Regions from separate parts of the Desulfuromonas acetoxidans DSM 684 genome, predicted to be linked through region 2. Evidence: riboswitches for the same ligand, from Rfam matches in the RefSeq annotation. Region 2 holds a riboswitch; the other holds the start of a gene.

Region 1 (3,350 bases), on a different contig from region 2:
CTCGTGGCGAACATCTGTTTCGTCACAGATAAATAAAAATGCAGGTGAGTGTGTCACGCTATGTCGAGCGATTAGCCGCCACCGACGAAGTTGACGATCTCAATGGTATCGCCTTCTTTCAGGGACACTTCCGCGAGTTGCTCACGTGTCAGGATGTCGCGGTTATATTCCACGGCAATGCGTGCCGCATCCAGTTTCATGTCGTTGATCAGGTCCGCCAGGGTCTGACCTTGTGTGACGGTGCGAGACTGGTTGTTGACGGTGATGTCCATATTAAGAATCCTCCTCAACGGGATCGAGCCCGAGTAACAAGCGAATAACAACATTGGCCTGATGGTGAGCGGCAATACCGACCCGTGGCGCCATCAGGCCGTGGCCGGCGTCAACTTCACTGGTGCCGTCGCCGCACAGGTAGAGTTGGCCCATGGCGCGGCGAGTGCGGATGGTGTTGCCCGGTCCGTATCCGGCCATCCCCGATCCGGCCACCAGAGGGGTGTTGGGGTAGGTGCGCAACCATTGTCCAGTGATCATGGCCTTGGTTTCGGCGCAGTCCACCGCTTCAACGAGGATATCGACCTCGGCGAATAGATCGGTCAGGTTTTGTGTGGTCAGAAAGCGATGCTGGGCATCGACGGTCATAAACGGGTTGATCCGCTTAAGATTGTCTTTGAGCGCGTCGACTTTGTTCATGCCGATCTGGTCGATGAAGAACTGCTGGCGGTTGAGGTTGGATGGTTCCACCACATCATAATCCGCAATGATAATTCGGCCGATCCCGGCGCGGACCAGAGCTGTTGCAATCGAAGAACCGAGGCCACCCGCACCGGCAATCCCGATGGTTGCCTGCTTTAGCGGCTCATGGACTTCGGGGGTGTGTCGGGCAACCAGAAAGGCTTCCAGCTCGGCTTCGGAGGGGATTTCTCCGCGACGGATGAGGATGACGTGATCAAATGGTTGCAATGTGCGGTCGCTTTGAATCGGCAGACCGTTGCAGATCAGGACATCCGCCTCCGGTTTGATCTGGTCGCGCAAATCGAACAGGCTCTGGTTTTCTTCCACCTGTATTTTATTTTCATTGAGTACGATAATCATGACACATTGGTGAGCGGAAAGTGCTCTTGGATCCAAAATAGAAAAAGGTCGCGAAAGCGACCTTCGACGGGAGAAATCCCGTATAAAGTGCCGCTTCCCTACGCCGGTATAACCCGGATCAGGTTCTAAGGGTCGTCCCGCAACAGGACTCTCAGTAATAAACTCCCCCAGGGCTTTTCACAATTTTTCAAACAAAAAACTAACGTCCGTATACCTTAAAGTCAACTTTTTTATCGGTTTGCCGTTGTTTTTCAGGGTGGCTTTCCACTAGTATGGGCGCAACTTAAACGAAGACGGTTCGACCACGTGTTTTTTGTGTGCTCGACTTATGATAAATAGCATTGTAAAGGAGTGTCGTGATGAGTATTTCTGAGCGTTATCGTGATCTGGTAGATGAGGTTGATGTGATGATCAAGTCTTTTCACAGCGACGAAGTGACCCGAGAGGCGAAACGCGCGTTGCAGGTGCTCAATCAGGCACGCAACACTCTGGCTGATCTGGCGGAGGATGTCGGTGAGATTCCCCGCATGAAAATCGAGTCGCAACTGAGTCCGGTGTTGCTTGATGCCCATAATCTGCTTGATCGCGGGCGGTTGCTTCTGGAAGAGCAGCAACTTGCTGCCGCGCATAAAGTGTGGGATATCCAGAAAAAGCTCTACCGACTGCTCAACGATTTATAACTCTGATTGGGTCAGGCGATATCCGAAGTCTCGCAATCCTGATTGGTGGGCAGCTCCGTGGCGCAGACTACCTGGTCGCGTCCGGCTGATTTGGCCGCATACAGGGCATCGTCCGTCAGTTTCAGCAGGTCATCTTCCGATTCTACCCCATCTGCGGGACAGGTGGCTACGCCGATGCTGATGGTGATCTCCAGATCGCGAATCTCGCCACTGAAACGCAACTCTTTTGCAGCCAGTCGCAGCCGTTCCGCGACTTCGCGGGCACACTCCATATTGGTATTGGGCAACACCAGGGCAAATTCCTCGCCACCAAATCGGGTTGGGACATCGTAAGGGCGTAGATAGCTGCGCAGCATCCGCGCCAGATTGATGAGTACCGTATCGCCGTTAAGATGTCCGTAGCGATCGTTGATGTTTTTGAAATGATCAACATCCACCATCAACAGTGAGAACGATTCCTCGGTGCGCACTTGACGCTGAAACTCTTTTCTTAGCGTGCGCATCAGGACACGGCGATTGTAAAGCTGGGTCAGCGAATCGGTACTGGATAGGTTTAGGAGCAGGCGATTGCTGCGTTTGAGATTGTCCTGCAGAGTTTTGACCTTCAACTGAACCTTGATGCGGGCAACCAGTTCGCCAATGTCCACCGGCTGGACGATATAATCGCTTGCGCCCTGTTCAAGCAGTTCGATCTTGGTCTTGGTCCGGTTGTCATCCGCCAGTACAATAAAAGGGATATCGCACAGTTCTTCGTCCTGCTGCATGTTACGCAACAACTCCAGTCCCGACATCTGATACAGCTTCAATCCGCAAACGATCACATCGATCGGATCCTTCGCGACAATTTCCAAGCCTTCGCGGCCACTGTTTGTTTCCAAATAGCGGGTAAACGGTGACGTGTCTTTGAGCGCGTCTATGATCGTCTGGCGCGTTGCCGCAGACTGGGCAACGACCAGGATTCCCGGTCCCATAAGCAATCCCTTGGGGTGGTGAAAATAAAATCAGAATAACCAATGCTGTTTTCACAGTGTAACGCAGAATCGTGCAATGTCCTTTTTTCTATCGACATGATGGCCCCGGGTCTTTATCGATTTTTATCGTCCGTATCAAAATCAATTGTCATCTGTGTTCGTCTTGGGTGGTTTTCACGAAGAGAAATTTTTGATTTGGCTATGCAGGTGGTGTATACGAGATATAATAAATGAAACAGTCCGTATTGTTGCAATGTAATAAGAGTTTGAAAAAAAAGGAGGTAACCGATGGCGTTGGTAAAAACATGGTACGATATTGATGCTGCTGCTGAAAAATTCGGAATCAAAGAGGCCACACTCAAGTTTTGGGCTTCGGAAGGTTTGGTCCGCAGTGAGCGCGAAGAGGGAGACATCGTTCGTGTTCATATTGATGACGTCCGTTTGCAGGTTGCGGATATGATCAAAGAAGCTGAATCTAAATCCTAAGCCGTTCAGGATGTTCCCATGTCATGTGATGTTGTTGTCATCGGTGGCGGGATTGTCGGTACCGCAACCGCGTTGGCCTTGACCAGCCAAGTCAAGGATTGCCGAGTTCTCGTTGTTGAAA
Region 2 (3,350 bases):
GCCAAGATCAAAGGGACTCGACAGGGCTTTGAGAATTTTGTCGGCAACGCGCGGCAGATTGGCATCCTCTTTATAATCGGAAAGGATGATGACAAACTCATCCCCGCCCAGGCGGGCCACTGTATCATTTTCACGCAAACATTCGTTCAACCGCTCGGCCGCCTGGCGCAACATGGCATCACCAACAGCATGACCGAGTGTGTCGTTGACCCCTTTAAAGCGATCGAGATCAAGGAACATCAGGGCAAAACGACTCTGACGACGCCGTGAGCGAGCCATTACCTGATCCAGGCGATCATTAAACAGCGTCCGATTGGCCAACCCGGTCAGGCTGTCGTAATAAGCCAATTCACGAATACGCTCTTCGGCCTCTTTGCGACGGGTGATGTCCTGAATCACCGGCACTGTATAGAGTGGATTGCCGTTGGCATCAAAAAACCAGGTTGAGGAGAGCTGAGCCCAGAACACACTGCCATCTTTGCGAATATAGCGTTTTTCACAGACGATGGAGTGAAGGCGGTTGGCACGAGCGATATTGCGCCGGCTCAAGGTATCTTCGATGTCATCCGGATGGGTGACATCAGTGATCTTCATCTGCAGCAACTCCTCCTCGTTGTAACCGAGAAAATTACAGAATGCGGAGTTGGCCTGAAGAAAATGACCATCAGGAGCCAGCATGGCAATACCGGCCACGGACGATTCATAAATCGTCCGAAAGCGTTCTTCAGACGTCTGCAGCGCTTTTTCAGTCTTCTTACGTGCGGTTATGTCACGAAAGAACCCCTGAATGCCACAGGGTTCGCCATTTTCCTTATACAAAGAGATACTGCCTTCGGCAATAATTTTATGGCCGTAGCGTGTTTTGTATTCCACTTCAAAGCGCGGGACTGTCTCACCAGACATCAGGCGCTGAATGCGGTCCTGGCAGTCACAATGAAAATCCGCATGCAACAGGTCAAAGAAATTCAGTTGAGTCAGGTCATTTTTGCCATACCCCAACGTTTCCTGCCACATGCGGTTCGCATAAATAATACGGCCGTCAAAGCCGACGACCTGAATCAGATCGTTACTATTCTCTAACAGATCTGCGTATTGCACTTTGCCCTCCGTGAGAACCACCCTGTTCAGAATGGAGAAAACCACAACCACGAGATGTGGCGTGGGGAGGTAAAAAAAACACTATATGTATATATAGCCACCTGTCAACACTACACTAATCTAAATAAAGGACACAATGAAAATCATCTAGACACTCATGATAACGCGCAAAGAGCTAATTTTATTCATTCGTTACAAAAGTGCAAGCACGGTTGCTCTTTATGTGATTTACACACAATAACATCGGCGAAACATCCGGCTAAAGAAGGCATTGACAGGAGTATACGAATCCACTAGGCTCAAACTCGACACGAACAAAGTTTGATAAACACAACGAAGATGGCTGCTGGGGGAGTGATTCACTGAGAGCTCTGTTAGATTGGAGCGACCCTTGGAACCTGATCCGGATTATACCGGCGTAGGGAAGCGACCTGACAACACCGTATGGTGTTCGACCGCGCCCTATCCGGCTGCGGTTTTTTTATGATTTCATCACTACAGACAACACCACAACACATCCCTTTGCGCGGCGTTTATTTAATCACCGATGACAGCCCGGAAAACGTTTTGCTTGAAAACGTTAAACTGGCGCTGCGCGGCGGCACACGCATTGTCCAATACCGAGACAAAATCCGTCCACTGAACGAGCAACAACAACTGGCAAAAAGACTCAGGACCCTGTGTCATGAGTTTCAAGCCCTGTTCATCATCAACGACAGCGCCCGCCTGGCTGCCGAGGTTTGTGCTGACGGTGTTCATCTCGGCCAGTCCGATGGTCATATTCGCGAAGCACGTCAACTGCTTGGCGACAAGGCCATCATCGGCGTGTCCACCCAAACCCTTGAGTTAGCCCGTCAGGCCGAGCAAGACGGAGCCGACTACATCGGTGTCGGCAGTGTCTACCCCACCGGCACCAAACAGGATGCCGTCCATATCGGACTTGATGATTTAAAAACCATTGCCACCGGCGTCTCGCTGCCCGTTGTCGCCATCGGCGGCATCACTGCCGCGCGTCTGCCTGATGTACTTGACGCCGGGGCCGACAGTGTCGCAGTTGTTTCCGCCATCATGTCCGATGCGCAGCCCGAGGTGGCCAGCCGAGAGCTGGCCCTGCAATTTCAGCGCAACCAGCCCCTGCCCCATGGTCGGGTACTGACCGTGGCCGGATCGGACAGCGGTGGCGGCGCCGGGATTCAGGCGGATCTCAAAGCCATCACCCTGCTCGGCAGTTACGGTAGCAGCGTGCTCACCGCCCTGACCGCCCAGAACACCCTTGGTGTCACGGCCATCCATGCTCCTCCGATTGACTTTGTCCAGCAACAACTGGACGCAGTTCTCTGCGATATCGGTACCGATATCATCAAAACCGGCATGCTTTACAGTGCCGAAATCATCGCCACCGTGGCCGAACGCTTTCGCAGTTACGGCGCCCTGTGCGTCATCGATCCGGTGATGATCGCCAAGGGCGGCTCGGCTCTGTTACAGCAAGAGGCGATTGACACGTTTATCCGCGATCTGCTCCCTCAGGCTTATCTGCTGACCCCCAACATCCCCGAAGCAGAAACGCTGACCGGGCTATCGATTGCCACGGTCTCGGACATGGAGCAGGCGGCCAAAGCCCTGCAAACCATGGGTGCGCGCAATGTCCTGATCAAAGGCGGTCACCTGGAAGGGGATCCGATCGATCTACTCCAATACGGCACCACCACCATCACCCTGCCGGGCAAACGGCTCGACACGCCGCACACCCACGGCACCGGCTGCACCACCGCCTCGGTTATTGCCACATTGCTGGCTCAGGGCGTTTCATTACCGCAGGCCGTGACCCAGGCCAAACAATTTATTACCAACGCCATTGCCGACGCGCCGCACATCGGCCACGGACATGGCCCGGTAAATCATTATACGGCTGCATTGACCCTCGTTGGTGATCGTTGAACCAACGCCATTTATGTGAGGACACCACTATGACTCTTATGGAATCCGCCCGTCAGGGCATCATTACAGACACGCTGCGCCAGGCTGCCGAGATTGAAGGCGTTGATGCCGAATGGCTGCGCGCCCGCGTCGCCGAAGGCACCGCCTGCATCTGCCATAATGTGAAACGCAAAAACGGCAAGCCTCTTGCCGTCGGCAAAGGCATGAGCACCAAAGTCAACGCCAATATCGGCACCAGCAAAGACGACACCAGCATCGATAATGAGATGGAAAAAGCGCGCGTCGCGGTTGCCGCCGGAGCCCACGCTCTGATG

The links. Region 2 has a riboswitch for thiamine pyrophosphate ahead of thiD (bifunctional hydroxymethylpyrimidine kinase/phosphomethylpyrimidine kinase). Riboswitches for the same ligand answer to the same signal wherever they lie in the genome.
Region 1: it holds a riboswitch for thiamine pyrophosphate, as region 2 does, so the genes downstream of both, thiF (sulfur carrier protein ThiS adenylyltransferase ThiF) here and thiD (bifunctional hydroxymethylpyrimidine kinase/phosphomethylpyrimidine kinase) in region 2, are expected to answer to the same signal.

Annotation. Positions count from the first base shown of each region.
Region 1 covers NZ_AAEW02000012.1:50,253-53,602, forward strand. Annotated here, with positions in the region: gene thiS (sulfur carrier protein ThiS) at 72-272, opposite strand; gene thiF (sulfur carrier protein ThiS adenylyltransferase ThiF) at 274-1,092, opposite strand; TPP riboswitch at 1,171-1,271, opposite strand; gene DACE_RS10945 (hypothetical protein) at 1,452-1,772, shown strand; gene DACE_RS10950 (GGDEF domain-containing response regulator) at 1,784-2,743, opposite strand; gene DACE_RS10955 (MerR family transcriptional regulator) at 3,032-3,229, shown strand; gene lhgO (L-2-hydroxyglutarate oxidase) at 3,248-3,350, shown strand, end outside.
Region 2 covers NZ_AAEW02000016.1:89,305-92,654, forward strand. Annotated here, with positions in the region: gene DACE_RS13145 (EAL domain-containing protein) at 1-1,098, opposite strand, end outside; TPP riboswitch at 1,437-1,540, shown strand; gene thiD (bifunctional hydroxymethylpyrimidine kinase/phosphomethylpyrimidine kinase) at 1,582-3,036, shown strand; gene thiC (phosphomethylpyrimidine synthase ThiC) at 3,066-3,350, shown strand, end outside.